DNA from 2 places in the Streptomyces sp. NPDC042002 genome. Region 2 is predicted to be linked to the other one. Evidence: riboswitches for the same ligand, from Rfam matches in the RefSeq annotation. Region 2 holds a riboswitch; the other holds the start of a gene.
The links. A riboswitch is a leader RNA that binds a small molecule or an ion and turns the genes downstream of it on or off. The one in region 2 is predicted to bind FMN.
Positions count from the first base shown of each region.

Region 1: linked by a shared signal. The riboswitch ahead of ACZ6KY_RS16280 (riboflavin synthase) and the one ahead of ribB (3,4-dihydroxy-2-butanone-4-phosphate synthase) in region 2 are both predicted to bind FMN.

Region 1 covers NZ_JBVJCT010000009.1:90,352-98,333, forward strand. The annotation lists gene ACZ6KY_RS16270 (bifunctional 3,4-dihydroxy-2-butanone-4-phosphate synthase/GTP cyclohydrolase II) at 1-351, opposite strand, end outside; gene ACZ6KY_RS16275 (nicotinamide mononucleotide transporter family protein) at 348-983, opposite strand; gene ACZ6KY_RS16280 (riboflavin synthase) at 980-1,615, opposite strand; FMN riboswitch at 1,769-1,899, opposite strand; gene ACZ6KY_RS16285 (SDR family oxidoreductase) at 2,493-3,242, shown strand; gene ACZ6KY_RS16290 (ROK family transcriptional regulator) at 3,321-4,553, opposite strand; gene ACZ6KY_RS16295 (MFS transporter) at 4,685-5,896, shown strand; gene ACZ6KY_RS16300 (acyl-CoA thioesterase) at 5,856-6,314, opposite strand; gene ACZ6KY_RS16305 (alginate lyase family protein) at 6,415-7,752, opposite strand; gene ACZ6KY_RS16310 (uracil-xanthine permease family protein) at 7,874-7,982, shown strand, end outside.
Region 2 covers NZ_JBVJCT010000002.1:450,937-458,918, forward strand. The annotation lists partial or broken gene ACZ6KY_RS04760 (helix-turn-helix domain-containing protein) at 1-295, opposite strand, end outside; partial or broken gene ACZ6KY_RS04765 (NF041680 family putative transposase) at 393-591, opposite strand; partial or broken gene ACZ6KY_RS04770 (transposase) at 864-1,145, shown strand; gene ACZ6KY_RS04775 (ribonuclease FAU-1 family protein) at 1,370-2,041, opposite strand; FMN riboswitch at 2,359-2,489, shown strand; partial or broken gene ribB (3,4-dihydroxy-2-butanone-4-phosphate synthase) at 2,778-3,431, shown strand; gene ACZ6KY_RS04785 (phosphopantetheine-binding protein) at 3,740-3,925, shown strand; gene ACZ6KY_RS04790 (ATP-grasp domain-containing protein) at 3,929-4,552, shown strand; gene ACZ6KY_RS04795 (AMP-binding enzyme) at 4,900-5,355, shown strand; gene ACZ6KY_RS04800 (NAD(P)-dependent oxidoreductase) at 5,381-5,851, shown strand; partial or broken gene ACZ6KY_RS04805 (N-acetyl-gamma-glutamyl-phosphate reductase) at 5,736-6,050, shown strand; gene ACZ6KY_RS04810 (Asd/ArgC dimerization domain-containing protein) at 6,116-6,781, shown strand; gene ACZ6KY_RS04815 (iron-containing alcohol dehydrogenase) at 7,087-7,982, opposite strand, start outside.

The sequences.
Region 1 (7,982 bases), on a different contig from region 2:
GGTGGTCACCCCGTGCGCGGCGGACGCGTCCACCGACACCGTGAACGCGGTCTTCATCGACTCGGTGTTGTCGTCGACCATCTGCGGCAGGCGCAGCCGGTCGAGTTCGTCGCCCTCCATGGGCGCGCAGATCAGCCCGCGGCACTCGCTCATCATGAAGGCGACGATCTCGGGGGTCGCCATCTCGGCGGCGACGACGAGGTCTCCCTCGTTCTCCCGGTCCTCGTCGTCGACGACCACGATGGGACGGCCGGCCGCGATGTCGGCGATGGCCTGCTCGACGGGGTCGAGCGCGAAGTCCGAGGCATCTTGATCGTGCCCGGTGCTGTACCAAACCGGCGCCGTTGTCATGCCGGGGCTCCTTCCAGGACGGGCTGCCCGGCCTCACGGGAGCGCAGCCACCAGTCGCGCAGGCCCCACAGGACGAGCGCGCCGTACAGGACGTAGACGAAACCGGAGAAGGCGTAGCCGTTGGCGAAGTTGAGCGGGACACCCACCACGTCGACCAGCAGCCAGGCGAACCAGAACTCGACCATGCCGCGGGCCTGCGCGTACATGGCGACGATCGTGCCGACGAAGATGTAGGCGTCCGGCCAGGGGTCCCAGGACAGGGTCGGGTACGCGTGGAACAGAGCGCTGACCGCGAGGGTGCCCACGACGGCGGCGCCCACCATGTACGCGCGCTCGCGCCAGGTGGCGAACCGTACGGAGACGCGCCCGTCCTTGCCCCCGCCGCGGTTCCACTGCCACCAGCCCCACAGGGCGACGGCCATGACCACGACCTGCTTGCCGGCGCTGCCGGTGAGGTGGCCGAAGAAGGCCGCGAACAGGATGACGCCGGAGAGGAACTGGACGGGCCAGCTCCACAGGGAACGGCGCCAGCCGAGCGCGAGGGCGATCAGACCGATCACGTTGCCGATCATGTCCGACCACTTGATGTGCTGGTCGAGCAGGACGAAGGCCTCGGAGTTGAGCCAGTTCACTGCCCGGCCCCCTGGACTCCGGGCAGACCGGCGGGCTGCTCGCCGCGGGCGCCGAGCAGCCGCTCGACGTACTTGGCGATGACGTCGACCTCGAGGTTGACCGGGTCGCCGGGCTGCTTGCGGCCCAGCGTGGTCAGGTCGAGGGTGGTGGGGATGAGGCTGACGGTGAAGTAGTCCGGGCCGGCGTCGACGACGGTCAGGCTGATGCCGTCGACCGTGATGGAGCCCTTCTCGACCACATAGCGCGAAAGGTCGGCGGGCAGCGAGATCTTGACGATCTCCCAGTTGTCGGACGGCTTGCGCTCGATGACCGCGCCGGTGCCGTCGACGTGTCCCTGCACGATGTGACCGCCGAGGCGCTCGCCCACGGCCATGGGCCGTTCCAGGTTGACGCGTGAGCCCACGGTGAGGGCGCCGAGGCTGGAGCGGTTCAGGGTCTCGGCCATGACGTCGGCCGTGAACTCGTCGCCCTCGTGCTCGACGACGGTGAGACAGACTCCGTTGACGGCGATGGAGTCGCCGTGCTGCGCGCCCTGCGTGACGACGGGGCCACGCAGGCGGAAACGCGAGGCGTCGTCGAGCGTCTCGACGGCGGTGACCTCACCCAGCTCTTCGACGATTCCGGTGAACACTTCCCGGGTCCTCCTGCCTCATAGGGCACGGACTCCGGGGCTGTCGATGACGACAGAATGAGCGGACCGCGGCACACCGGGAGCTACGCCGAAAGAGCACTCGTCCCGCAGGACGAGAAGCGACAAACGGCAGCGCGCACAGATGCCCGCCCGCCGCGCACTGCCTCCCATCCGGACTTTAACCGTCGGTCCAGGAATTTCACCTGGTCAACCGGCCGCTGGAAGCGACCGGGTCGCGGACTATAACCGCCGGTTCGGAATTACACCGACCCCGGAGTGCGCTGCTTCTGGTACAGGGCCAGTGTGCCACGCCCGGCCGACAGCCATGCGGCGGACGCCCTGTGGGGTGGCTCACAGCTGATCGGCATGGACTTCCGCGGAAGGGTGTCGCCGGTCAACCTCCGTGACATCGCGCGACTTTGGGCCGTAGCACACGCCGTCAAAATTGGTCCATACCTATTGACGCTATGGTCTAGTCCTCTTAGTGTCCTCGATCAAGACTGCGTGATCATTCATCGCCGGTCCCCCACGATCGACCCGGCGGCGGTGACGAAGGCCCTTGCCCCGCCGCCGGGTCCCCCAGCCGCACGGGCGGACCGCCGGAACCCCCGCGCCGCCGGAACCCGTGCGCTCCGCGGGCCCACGGCCTCCGCGAGGCCAAAGGCGTGGCGACGAACCCCACCGCCGGCTCCGGGCCGTGTCGCCCGCGCCCGTGCGAGGCGCGAACCTGAACCCGTACAGGACACGGAAGCGAGCCCACGCGGAACGAGGACATCGCCCCGCTCGGCCTGTCGTCACCTCCGCGGGGGCTGTCCGGTCTCCAGTGGTGAAGGGTGCTCCGGCCGGGAGCGTCCGGGCGTCGAAAGGACTGAACCCCATGACCAGGATCCTGGTGACCGGCGGTACCGGAACCCTCGGCCGGCTCGTCACCGAGCGGCTGCGGGCCGACGGGCACGAGGTGCGGGTGCTCAGCCGGCACGCGCAGGTGTACGCCGTCGATCTGCGCGAGGGCGGCATCGGCCTGGACGCGGCCGTCACAGGGGTGGACGCGATCGTGCACTGCGCGACCTCACCACGAGGAGGCGACGACCGGGCGGCCGAGCGACTGATCGCGGCCGCGCGCCGGGCGGCCGTCCCGCATCTGGTCTACATCTCGATCGTCGGCGTGGACCGGGTCCCGTTCGGCTACTACAAGACCAAGTGGGCCGTGGAGAAGCTGATCGAGGGGTCCGGGATCGGCTGGACGATCCTGCGCGCCACCCAGTTCCACGACCTCGTCGCCCAGGTCCTCGCGGGGCTCGCGAAGCTGCCCGTACTGATCCTCCCCGCCGGGATCTCCGACCAGCCGATCGAGGTCGCCGAGGTCGCCGACCGGCTGGCCCAACTGGCGGCCGGTGCGCCCGCGGGGCGCGTCGAGGACATGGGCGGGCCCCAGGTGCGCACGTTCCGTTCACTGGCCGCCGCCCACCTGCGCGCCACCGGGAAGCGGCGCCCGCTGCTGGACGTACCTCTGGCGGGCAAGACCTACCGGGCGTTCCGGGAGGGCCACCACCTCACCCCGGGGCACGCCGTGGGCAGGGGAACGTTCGAGGACTTCCTGCGAGCGCGCTCCCAGAACCCGCGCTGAACGCGCGCCGCTCTCGGGGAGGCCGTACAACGGCAGGGATCTCGGCGGGGTCCTCGACGCCGGCCGGCCGCCGGGGACCTACCGCGACGACGGCGGGGCGAACAGTTCGTCCTGTGCGCCGTCGCGCGCGGTCAGCAGGGCGCCGCGCAGCACCGCGCCGCCGCCCAGGGTGCTCGCGCGCACCTCGGTCGGGAGCGGCGACATACGGACGAGCCGCCGCTCGACCCGTGCGGCGAGCGCGGTGCCGCCCGCCTGGCCGACCTCGCCGCCGAGGACCACGCAGCCGGGGTCCAGTACGGCGATGACGGAGGCCGCCCCGATGGCGAGGCGGTCGGCGAGGGCGTCGAGGAAACCGGCGGCCGTCGGGGAGCCGGGAGCCGCCACCGCCTGTCTCACCAGCGCCGCGGCATGCGGTTCGTGAGCGTTCGGCTCCGCCGAGACGCCGTGCTCCGCCGCGAGTGCCGCGACCGCCGCCGACCCGGCCAGCGAGTGGAAGCCGCCCTCGCAGTCGGTCGCCGAGGGGAGGGTCGTGGTGCCGGGCACGGGCAGGAAGCCGATCTCCCCGGTGCCTCCGGAGGCGCCGCGGCGCAGGGCGCCGTCGAGGACGACGGCGGCGCCGGTTCCGTGACCGAGCCACAGCAGGACGAAGGTGTCGCGGTCGCGGGCGATGCCGTCGCGCTGCTCGGCGAGGGCGGCGAGGTTGGTCTCGTTCTCGACGAGGACGCGGGCCTCGGGGAGCCGTTCCTGGAGGGCCGCGACCAGCCGCCGGTGCCAGGCGGGCAGGCCCGAGGAGTCACGGAGTTCGCCGGTGGCGGGGTCGATCAGGCCGGGCGCGCCGATGCCGACGGTGTGCAGCCTGCCCCACCCCCTGACGAGTTCGCGCGGCGGCGTCGCCCCGAGGGTCCCGGCCTCCTTGGCCACCCGTTCGACCAGCGCGACCGCCTGCTCGACCGCCGGTCCGGTCCCGGTGTCCCCGCCGATCGGCACGGACGCCTCGGCCAGGACGTGACCGACCAGGTCGCAGACGACGACGGAGACTCCCTCCGTACGGACGTCCAGCGCGGCCAGGTGGGCGCGGTCCGCGACGATCCCGTAGACCCGGGCGTTCGGGCCGCGCCGCTGCTCCCCCGACTCCCCGACGACCATGACGAGTCCGGAGGCCGTGAGGCGTTCGACGAGGTCGGCGACGGTCGGCCGGGACAGTCCGGTGAGCTGCTTCAACCGCCCTGCCGTCAAAGGGCCTTCCTGCTGCAACAGCCGCAGGGCGAGCCGGTCGTTGATGGCCCGTGCGGTGCTCGGGGATGCGGGCATGCCGGAAATCCTCCCAGATCGGCGGGGCCGCCCGGTGAGCGGGCGGTGAGCGGTCGTCTATCTATCAGGCAGGGTTCCTGATAGTTTACGGCGGCAGCATGGGGAACCATCACCCGGGGAGGGGCCTGAGCATGAGTGACGTGGTCTTCGACCAGCGCGAGGTGAAGCGCGCCCGGTACGCCGTGGCGGCCGTGTTCGCCGTGCACGGAGCCGTCACCGGGTCGTTCGCGACGCGCGTGCCGTGGATCCAGGACCACGCGTCGGTCAGCGCCGGGCAGCTCGGTTTCGCCCTCGCCTTCACCGCCCTGGGCGCTTCCTGCTCCATGCCGCTGGCCGGCCGGATCACCCACCACTTCGGCAGCCGTACGGCGCTGCGCGGACTCATGGCCCTGTGGACGCTGGCGCTGATCCTGCCGTCCCTGGCGCCGAACCTGCTCACCCTGTGCCTCGCGATGTTCGTCTACGGCGCCACGGCGGGGATGGCGGACGTCGCCATGAACGCGCTGGGTGTCGAGGTCGAGAACCGGCTCGACAAGTCGATCATGTCCGGGCTGCACGGCATGTGGAGCGCCGGCGCCCTGATCGGCGCGGCGGCCGGCACGCTCGCCGCGCAGCTGGGCTCGGACGCGCGCCTGCACCACGTTCTGGCGGCGGCGACCCTCACGCTCGTCGGTCTCGCCGCCTGTCGCTGGGTGCTCGATCTGCGGCCCACCGAGGACGAGGAGCCGCCGCCGCGTTTCGCACTGCCGCCCCGGTCGGCGCTGCTCATCGGCACGGTCGGCTTCTGCGCGGTGTTCGCGGAGGGCGCGAGCCTGGACTGGTCGGCGGTCTATCTGCGCGACCAGCTGGACACCTCGGCCGGTCTCGCCGCGGCCTCGACCACCGGCTTCATGCTGACCATGGCGGTGGCCCGGCTGGTCGGCGACTCGGTGGTGAACCGATTCGGCGCCGTGCGCACCGTACGGGCGGGCGGTGTGCTGGCCGTGCTCGGCGGGCTGCTGATCGTCGTCGCGGAGGATCCGGCCGTGGCGATGGGCGGCTTCGCGCTGCTCGGCCTCGGGATCGCGGTGGTCGTCCCGCTCTGCTTCGCGGCGGCCGGGCGCAGCGGCCCCAACCCCAGTCAGGCCATCGCGGGCGTCGCGACCATCACGTACACCTCGGGACTGATCGCGCCGAGCCTGATCGGGTCGGTGGCCCAGGCGACGAGCCTGATGGTGTCGTTCGGGCTGGTCACGGTCCTGGCGTTCGGGCTCACCGTGCTCGCGGGCGTGCTGCGGGCCGGGGACCGCAGCCGTCCGAAGGTCAGTCCCCCGAGCGCAGCAGTTCCCGGCCCGCGGACCTGAACCGGTCGCTCCACGGGGTCGGACGCAGCGTCCCGGCGTCGAGCCGGACGAGCACCCGGGTTCCGTGCGCGTAGGTGACCGCGCCGTCGAGGGAGCAGAAGCGGAAGCCGTACGTGAGTCCGGTGTTCCCGAGCCGTTCCAGCCAGAGGTGGACGGCGTACGCGCCGGGACGGCTGACCGGGGCCTCATAGGTGATCCGCAGTTCCTTGACGGCGTTGCACGAGTCGCCCGCCGCCTCCCAGTCGCCCTCGAAGCCGAAGCCGCGCTCGCTCCACAACGCGGCCCAGGCGCGCTCGACCATGACCGGATACCGGGCGTTGTGCAGCAGTCCGAGCGCGTCGAGGTCGTCGAAGTGGACGGTGACGGGCAGGAGCCGTCCGTACGGGAGGGCGGGGGCGACGGGGGCTTCGGCGGTCACGGGCGGGGCTCCTGGGACGTACGGCGTGCGGATGGGGCACGTATGGCTGAAACGCCACCCCCATCCTAAGCAAACGCTCAGGAGCCCTGTCCGGGCGGGATCAGCCCGCGATCGAGTCGAGCTGCTCGGCGGCCGGCCGCAGCTCCCACAGATCTCCGCCGGGCGGTGCTTCGAGCTTCGAAGCGGCGGCCCGCGCGGCCCGGTCGCCGGCGTCGGCCGCCGCGTGCACCACGTCGCTCGCGGCGAAACGGTGGAACTCCAGCTCGGGATGGTTCCACGGCTCGGCGCCCGTCGCGGCGGGCAGCAGGTAGTCGACCGCCTTGAACAGGCTCTGGCCGTCCGGCCCTTGATACTTCCAGAGGTCCACGCCGACGTGCCGGCCGATCGCCGCGAGGCGGGTGTACGCGACCAGGTCGAAGGTCGAGTAGTGCCAACTGCGGGTGCGGGCCAGTTCCTGGGGCTGGCTGCCGTCGGCGGCGATCTGCGGGTCGACGCGCAGGGCGCGCGCGGCGAGCACGGTCCGCCGGGCGAGGTCCTTGTCGCCGGTCGCGTACGCGAGGGCGGCCAACTGGAGGTCGTAGAAGGTGCCGTGGTTGTTCTGCGCGGCGCCCTCCTCCTTGCCGAAGGCGCTGTCCGTCAGCCAGTCGCGGAAGCCGGTGTTCCAGTCGAGCATCGCGGCCCGGTCGCGCCGGGACCAGCCGGGGGCGCCGGTGTCCAGGACGGCGATCGCGTCGAGGACGCTCGTGTAGGACTGCGAGAAGTCGATGACGCCGATGGCCCGGCCGTCGTACTTGCAGGGGATGAACTGGCCGTGGTCCAGGTTCGGGTTCATCCGCGTCGCCGGGTCCAGGAACCAGGTGCGCAGGATCTGGGAGGCCTTCTCGGCGTACCGCTTCCGGCCGGTGTAGTACCAGGCGAGCGCGAGGTCGTACGTCGAGTCGAAGACCTTCTCGACGTCCTGGCGGTCGGTGCCGGTGTCCACCTCGGGGTTGCGCTGTCCGTCGCGCTGGACGTAGGGGCAGCCCCAGGGGTTGTCGGCGGTGGCCGGCCGCGAGGGCCACCAGTACGGGGCCTGGCTCAGGTAGTCGTGAACATCGCCACCGGGGGCGGGTTTCGGCTTGTCGACGACCGTCCAGGGGCCCTGGCCGAGCCAGTTGTCGGCGCGGGCCGTCAACGCCCGCAGCGAGAGGGCGAGTCGGCGGTCGCCGTGGTCCAGGCGGACGCGGGTCCGCCGGAGCCGGCCGCCGTCGAGGACCGCGGTCCCCGGGATTCCGGGCGCGGCGTGAGCGGACGCCGAGAGGGCGGCGACGGACGGGGTACGAGCGGACGCGGCGGCGGCCCCGGATGCCGTACCGGCGGACGCCGAGGGGACGACGACGGACGCGAGCGCGACGGTGGCCGCCGCGATCACCACGCCCAGTCTGGATCGTGCACTCACAGAACACTCCGATCAGACATATGAACGATGTTCACGAGTAGGGCCGTGTGAGCGTAGAGGCCGCTGGCCGACCGCGACAATGGTCCGGACAGATTCACGTACAGAAAAGGGAATCCTCACCATGGACCTCGGCGTGCGCTGGAAACTGCACGGCGACGGGCGGACACCCGCCCCCGGAGCGGTCGTCCGCCCCGATGAACGCCTCTCCTGGCCCCGGACCTTCGGGCTCG
Region 2 (7,982 bases):
CGGCGCCACCCGCGCCTGGCTCAACACCGGTCCGGGCAAACACGGCCGGCTTCTCCAGACACCGCGGAGACAGGCGGCACCGGCTCCCGCTCGGACCACAGGAGGCCAGTGCCTGAACACCGCCGTCCCGCCACAAACCGTGCCACCGATAGGCCGACTTCACGCTCACCCGCAGCCGTCGTGCGACTTCCGACGACTTGATCCTCTGCTCGGACAGTTCAGCCGCCTGCATCCGTACCGTCTCCCGACGCTGACGTCCGGCCGGAGTCAGTCCGCCCCCATCCGCATACCTCACACACCACGGATACAGTCCCCACCCCGGCCGAGGCCATGAGACGCTGGTCGAGAGAGCTCGCTTACCGCTGATTCGCGACGACCAGTGGAATCCGCCTGGCGCCGTGCCCGCGCCTGTGCTCGGCCGTCAACGTCAGGTCCACCGGCGTGGTCACCGGGCCGTCCGCGCACAGCAACGCGTCGGTCAGCTCGAACAGCGTGTCCCCACGCGCGGTCAGGCAGTCGAAGAAGTCGTCCCGGAAGTGTGACCGCGACCGCGAACGCCTCCCGCCGGACGTCATGTTGCAGCAGACTCATTCCCCCGCGGCCTTCGTACTGGGCATGTGCCTCTTTGGTCGGAGCACAGAATCAGACGAAGGCCGTGTTCATGTCCCGGGAATCCCCGTACGGGCGATCACGTTCGAGGCCGTCATGGGATCAGCCCCGGACCGCTTGGACGTCCGGCGGACAGTGGAAGATAGGTGGTTACTGACTTCGGCTCGGCAGGGTGATCTTTCGCAAAGGTTCTGGTGAGGGCGGGTTGTTGGCCGTATCCAGTGGTGTGTGAGGTATGCGGATGGGGGCGGACTGACCGCTTGAACACCCACGTCTCCCGCAGGATGCGGCAGTTGATCACCGAGCGTGAGTGGCTGACGGTGTTCCTGCTGCCTGCCTGCTCGCCGGACCTGAACCCTGTCGAGGGCGTGTGGGCCCACGTCAAACGCAGCCTGGCCAACCTCGCCGTCGTCGTTCTCGACCGACTCGAAGTCCTCGTCCGCAACCGGCTCAAGCGCCTTCGGTACCGGCCCGACACCTTCAACGGCTTCATAGCCGGAACCGGCCTGGACCTCGACGCGTCAACGTCACCCTAACCAGCCGAAGTCAGTAACGCGATGCGCATGGGTCCTGGTTCCTTTCGTCGTGCTGTGCTGTGAGGGGCGTTCCGAGAACCGCAGAAAGGTGCAACGGGGGCTGCCCGACGGACCGGCGGCCCCGCAGGGCCGGGGGACTTCGCTCGTCGATGCGGGCTCCAGCCGTCCTGCGGCGCAGGGGAGTTCCGCGCGGCGCACGCCGGAGGCAGCTCGGGGCCGCGCGGTCAGCGAGCGGTGGGGGCACCCGTCCACACGGGAGGTGTCTCCCAGCCGGCCGGAGGCTGCCACTGCGCCCACTCCTGGTCCCACCAGGGCGTGTTCCGGTCGAGCAGTTCGGCGACCCGGTCACCTTCGGCGTGCACCGCGGCGGCCTGCTCGGGCGTGAAGCCGCCGGTGCGGGCGCGCTGCTCGAACTCGTCGACGTCCTTCCACCGGTACGGCCCTCCGTCGGCGGGGACCCACAGGTCGAGTTCGTGGTCCAGGGTGTCGAAACCCGCCGCGGTCCTGCGGTACGGGTCCTGGAAGTTGATGTACCACCCGGAGAACTCGCCGGTCGCCTCGTCCCGGAAGACCCAGACGGCGTAGGCGTCGCCGGGGCGCTGGAGCTGGAGGACGCCGCGGCTGCGCCAGTGGTCGGCCACGTCGTGCCAGGGGTGGGGACCCCAGGTGAAGTCCCCCTCACCGAAGGAGAGCCGGGTGCCGTGCGCCAGATGCACCGCGAGCAGATCGGATCGGTCGGCGACCACCCGGACCGGGTAGCTCAACCATGTCCGTCCGTCGAGGACTTCCCGGCGCAGGATGGTCGCGCCGGGTGCGAACCGGCCCGGCTCCGCGGTCCCGGCTTCGTTGTCGGTGGGCTCGGCTGCACGCAGCGCGCCCTCAGAATTGTTGCGCATTGAAGTATTGATCCTCGTATTAAACACGGATCCGGCATTGCGCGGACCCGAAATGCCCGCTTCGCTGGAGGGTCGAACTCGCCACGCAGTCCCTTATTCGTCGAAGCGGTCAACTGGTGCCGATCTGACCTTTATTGACGGTTAGTTAGCGGCGTGCGGATCGTAGACACAGCCGCGAGACGTTGGCAACTCTTCTGGAACGGCGCGTCGTTCGCCTGTCGGGCGATGCGTGATGCAGGCCACAATGACTCGATTTCGCCGATGTCTTGTCAAGATCACGCGGAGTGTGCAAGGTTGACGGAAGTTATCACGAACGTTTGCGCACTCCGGGGTCGGTGAAATTCCGAACCGGCGGTTACAGTCCGCGACCCGACCGCCTCCAGCGGCCGGTTGACCAGGTGAAATTCCTGGACCGACGGTGAAAGTCCGGAAGGGAGGCAGTGCGCGGCGAGCAGGGTCGTTCCCGATCTCTGTGGAAGTTCCGCACGTCCTCACGGGGACTGTGGCGTCCCGACGGGAAAGTGTCACGTGCCCTTGTGCTCGTCGCGTGTCCCAGGCCCCGGAAGTCCGCGCCGCCAGCGCGAGGAGAGACTTCGATGGGCCGATTGCCGGGCAGTGCCCCTGCCGGCGCGCAACCCCGCCCGACCGGTCGCAGCGCCGAGTTCCAGGCGTGTGGGGCCCGCTCAGCCGGCCTCGCGCCCCGACCTCGCTTCCACCGAACGCTAGGACCACGGGCATGACCACTACCGATTCGATGCCGTCTCCCACCGCCGAGGGCGTGCAGCCGCTCGATCCGATCGACCACGCGGTCGCGGAGATCGCCGCGGGCCGGGCGGTCGTTGTCGTCGACGACGAGAACCGCGAGAACGAGGGCGACATCGTCTTCGCAGCCGAGCTGGCCACCCCTGAGCTGGTCGCCTTCGCCATGACCGAGTGCCGGGGCCTGCTCTGCGCCCCGATGCCGGGAGGCGATCTGGACCGGCTGGAGCTGGATCAGATGGTTCCCCGCAACACCGAGAGCCACCGCACCGCCTTCACGGTCTCCGTCGACGCCGCCGTCGGCATCAGCACCGGGATCTCCGCCGCGGACCGGGCGCTGACCCTCCGTCTGCTGGCCGAACGGAAGAGTTCACCCGGCGACTTCGTGCGGCCCGGACACATCTTCCCGCTGCGGGCGCGTGACGGCGGCGTGCTGGTGCGGCCCGGTCACACCGAGGCCGGTGTGGATCTGTGCCGGCTCGCCGGGTTGCGCCCGGCAGCGGCCGTGTGCGAGATCGCCAACTCCGACGGCACCATGGCCCGGCTCCCGGAGCTGCGCGACTTCGCCGAGCGTCACGGACTTGCCCTGATCTCCGTCGCCGCCCTCATCGACCATCTGCGGCGGTCCGAGGGGTCGGCCCCCGTGTGCTCGGCCCAGCCGGGAGCGACCCTGGGCTGACCGACGGGGGAGTGCCACGAGGGAAGGACCACGGGCCCGGCAGGCCCGCAGATGTTTTGCAAAGAGCATTTGCCGGGCCTCTTTCCTGCGTGCCCCAAATTGCGAATCCTGATGAATTCACCAAGAATTCTCGTGGTATTTGACATTGCGCCGTTGGGCATTCAATACGCGAAAGCGACCACGAGTCGGGGGGAGGAACCGGCATGCTCGACAAGGGTGCCATGGAAATGCTCAGAGGAATTTGAGAAGAGGTACTCGGCATTTCGGTCGACGATGTCGAAGCCGATTTCTTCGACCTCGGCGGCGATTCGCTGCTGGCGCTGGCGATTTCCACCCGCGCTATCGAGTCCGGCCTCGCGATGCCGCGGTCCGCAGTTCTGCGCCGCAGCACGCTCCGCGAGCTTGCCGAGGCGGTCGAGGATCCCCAACTGTTCGAACGTGCCTGACCGATGGCTATCGTTGTCGTCTACGACCAGGGTGCGGCCTCGCCACGCGAGATCATCGGTCGGTTGGGCACATCGGAGCCCGTGGTGGTGGTGGTGCTCGCGGACTCCGGGCACGCCCGCCAGGTCCGCCCGCTCCTGGAGGAGAACTGCGCTGGTCCCGTACCGCTGGCCGACGGTGACGACGCCGTCGTCGCCCGTCTGCGCGCCGTTGGGGCCAAAGGCACCCTGACCTTCAGCGAACGCATGCTCACCGACACCGCGTTACTTGCGGAACGGCTCGATCTTCCGTTCAACTCCCCGGAAACCGTCAAGGGGTTGACCGACAAATCCGTTCAGCGGCGTCGGCTGCACGAGGCCGGCGTGGACGCCGTCCGCAGCGCGGTCGTCACCACCGCCGGACAATGGCCGGACGCACTGGCACAGGTGGGTCTGCCCGCCGTGGTCAAACCGGTGCGTGGCGAAGGCAGCCGGAACACGGTCCGGGTGACGGACCCCGACCGCGGCGCCGCCGTGATCGAGGAGTTCCTGCGCGCCGAACCGGCTCTGGTGGTCGAGGAGTTCCTCGAAGGGGGCCGACTGGGCCCCCTTCGGCGACTATGTCTCCGTGGAGAGCGCCGTCACACCTGATGGCACGCGTCACTTCGCGGTGACGGGCAAGCTGCCGCTGGCACCTCCCTTCCGGGAGTCGGGCCAGTTCTGGCCCGCGCCCCTGCCGCCGGAGCAGGAGGCCGAAGTAGTCGCCCTGGCCGATGGCGCAGTGCGCGCACGGGGTGTCACCCACGGCCTGGTCCACACCGAGATCAAGCTGACGCCCGCCGGGCCCCGCCCGATCGAGGTCAACGGAAGGCTCGGCGGGAACCAGGCCGACCTGGCCACACGTGCCGCAGGGCTCGATCTCGTCGCCCTGGCAGGCGAGTTGGCCCTGGGACGCAGCGTCCCGCTGCCCCCCGTACGTCCGGAGCGGTCCACTTCCAGTGCTACACACCCGGACCCACCTCCGGTACCGCACCGGCGACCTGGCGCGCCGACTGCCCGACGGGCGGCTGGCCTACCTGGGCCGCAACGACCAGCAGGTCAAGCTGCGCGGACAGCGGGTCGAACTCGGCGAGGTGGAGGCCGGCCTGAGGGCCGCTCCGCAGATCTCGGACGCCGCCGCGCTGGTCACCCGCGACGGCATCGGCAACGACCTGCTCACTGCCCTGGTCGTCCCGGCCGAGCCCGGTGAACTGGACGTGGCGGCCCTGCGCCGGCACGCCCGCACGACCATGCCGGCGCACCTGGTGCCCACCCGGTTCCACCGCGTCGGCGAACTGCCGCTGACCTCGTCCGGGAAACCCGACCGGCGTGCTCTCGCGGAGTGCGCGGCCGAGGCAGCCGTGCCGCGCGCACGCATCCTGGTCGTCGACCCCGTCGACAGCGGGGCGCTGTGAGCTGCACCGGCGCCACGACGTGACCGTGGCACTGCGCCCGCCCGCCGATGGGCTGGCGCAGTTCGTGCGTGACAAGGAGGTGATCGTGCTGCGCAGCGGCGTACGGCTCGACGCCGACGTCATCGCGGCGGCCGACCGGCTCAAGGTGATCGCCGGGGCCGGCTCCGGGGTCGACAACATCGACCTTGAGGCGGCCAGGAAGGCGGGCGTGACCGTCTTCAACGTCCCCGCGGCCTCTGCCCCGGCGGTCGCGGAGCCTGCCTTCGGGCTGATGCCGGCGGTCGGCAGGCACATCGCCCTCGCCGACCGTCAGGTCCGGTCCGGTATGTGGAACAAGGCCGCGCTGTCCGGAGCGGAGCCGGCGGGCAAGACCCTCGGACTTGTCGGCGTCGGCCGCATCGTCGGAGGGACGGGCCACTCGGGGCGGCGAACTGTGCCGCCTACTGCTGAACCACCCCGCCGCCGGCACGATCCTGCCGACGGCCCGCAACGGTGAGGAGCTCGAACGAGTCCACCCCAACCTGCTCGGCAGCGGGCGGAGGTTCCTCACGGTCGAGCAGCTCCGGGACCGCGCGGACGAGCTCGACGTGGTGTTCTTCTGCACCCCGTCCGGCGAGGCGATGCGATCCGCCCCGTACTTCCTGGAGCGCGGGATCAAGGCGGTTGACGTGAACGCCGGCTTCCGTCTCGTCGACGCCGGCCGCTACAAGGCGGTGTACGGCGTCACCGAGCTGTACCGCGAACAGATTGCCGCCGCGCGGTGGCCAACCCCGGCTGCTACGCCATCACCACCGTGCTCGGGCTGGCTCCGCTGCTGCGCTCCGGCCTCGCCGACCTCGACACCGCGATCCACCTTGCCGCGGTCAACGGCACTTCGGGGGCGGGCAACGAGCCGGTCACCGACGTGATGCACGCGGCGGCGTTCGCTTCGACGCTGCCGTACAGCCTGGAAGGGCACCGCCACGCCCCCGAGCTGGAGACCCATCTGACACCGCTGGCCGACCGTGATCCGTGCGTCGACATGACCACGGCCCACGGCAAGTTCGTCCGCGGCCTCTACATTCAGGCCAGCGTGCGCATTCGCGCCGACGCACGGACCGACGTCGACCCGGCGGCGCTGCTGGACCTCTACCGGGACCCCTACGCCGACGAGCACTTCGTACAGGTCGGCTCGCTTGCCAAGCAGGGGCGCCTCAACTCCAAGGAGTACGGGGTCTACCCGAGCCTGAACGCCGTCACAGGCTCCAGCTTCTGCCACAGAGGCGTGGACTACGACCCGGTCCGCGGCTTCGCCGAGGTGATCGCGGTGACCGACAACCCGGTCAAGGGCGCGGCCGGTTCCGCGATCCAGAACATGAACGTGATGTTCGGACTGGACGAGCGGGCCGGTCTGGTCCACTACGGCCTGGGAACGGGATACGGCTGATCTCCGGGCAGCGGCTGCGGCCCGGCGAGCGCTGGATCCACCCAGCCGGCTTCAAGTCGGCCCGGCGCTCGCCGGCACCGGCCGGATCGACGTCGAACTCGCCGACCTCGCCCGGCTGTCGGCGGCCGGGGCCCGGGTGGCGCTGCTCAGCCACCAGAGCGGCGCCAAGGACGGCACCAACCTGCCTTGAGCGCCTGCCTGATCGCGTCCACCGCAAGCCCTCCGGCTGGACCAAAGGTCAGGCTGGGGGGCTTGCGATGTGACTGATCGTCAGAATCGGACAGTACCCGCCGCCTTGGTGCGTCCTACGGCGTGCGGAAGGAGTCCGCGTAGATGTGCCGGATGAGGTCGGTGTCGATGTCCGGGGTGGGATCGTTGTCGAGATTTCCGCTGATGCCGTCGACGAACGTGTCGATGTCGCGTGAGGTGAACCCCCAGCCCTCCAGTCCGGTCGCCAGCCCCGCCGTGTCCAGCACGCCGGAGACGGCTTGGTGGATGTCGTTGTGGCCCAGGGCCTCGGCGATGTCGGCGAAGCCGTCCTTGGCGTGCGGCTGGACGGTGCGCAGCCAGGCAGGGTAGAGCAGGGCCAGGCCCCTGCCGTGCGGTACGTCGATCCGCCGGACCGCGCCCATCGCCTGCTGGAGGCGGTGCGGCAGACAGGTGCTCGCACAGGCGACGTTGACGCCGCCGAGCAGTGCGGCGTGGGCCATCGCCTCCCGGGTCTGCGGGCTGGTGCTCCCAGCGGCGACCAGGGGCAGATGGTCGCGGATCAGCGTGATCGCGTGCCGCGCGTGGGACCGGCTCTCGTCGGTCGCGCGGGCCGCCACATAGCCCTCGATCGCGTGGGCGAGCGCGTCGAAGGCGGTCTCGACGGCGACCGCGACCGGGAGCGGCGCGGTCAGGTCCGGGTCCACGATGGCGACCTTGGGGAAGATGTCGTCGCCCCGGATGCCGGACTTGAAGCCCCGGACCACGTCGGTGACGATGGCCCCCTTGGTGACCTCCGACCCGCTGCCGGCCGTCGTCGGCACGGCGATGACGGGGAGGGCGGACGGTGAGGCGGCGAGCGTCTCGCCGATGAGGTCGCGCACGGTGTCGTACGAGCCGGCCACGGCCACGGCCTTGGCCGCGTCGATGGCGCTGCCGCCGCCGAGGCCGATCACGACGTCGCAGGACCGCGACTTCGCCAGCGCCACGGCCT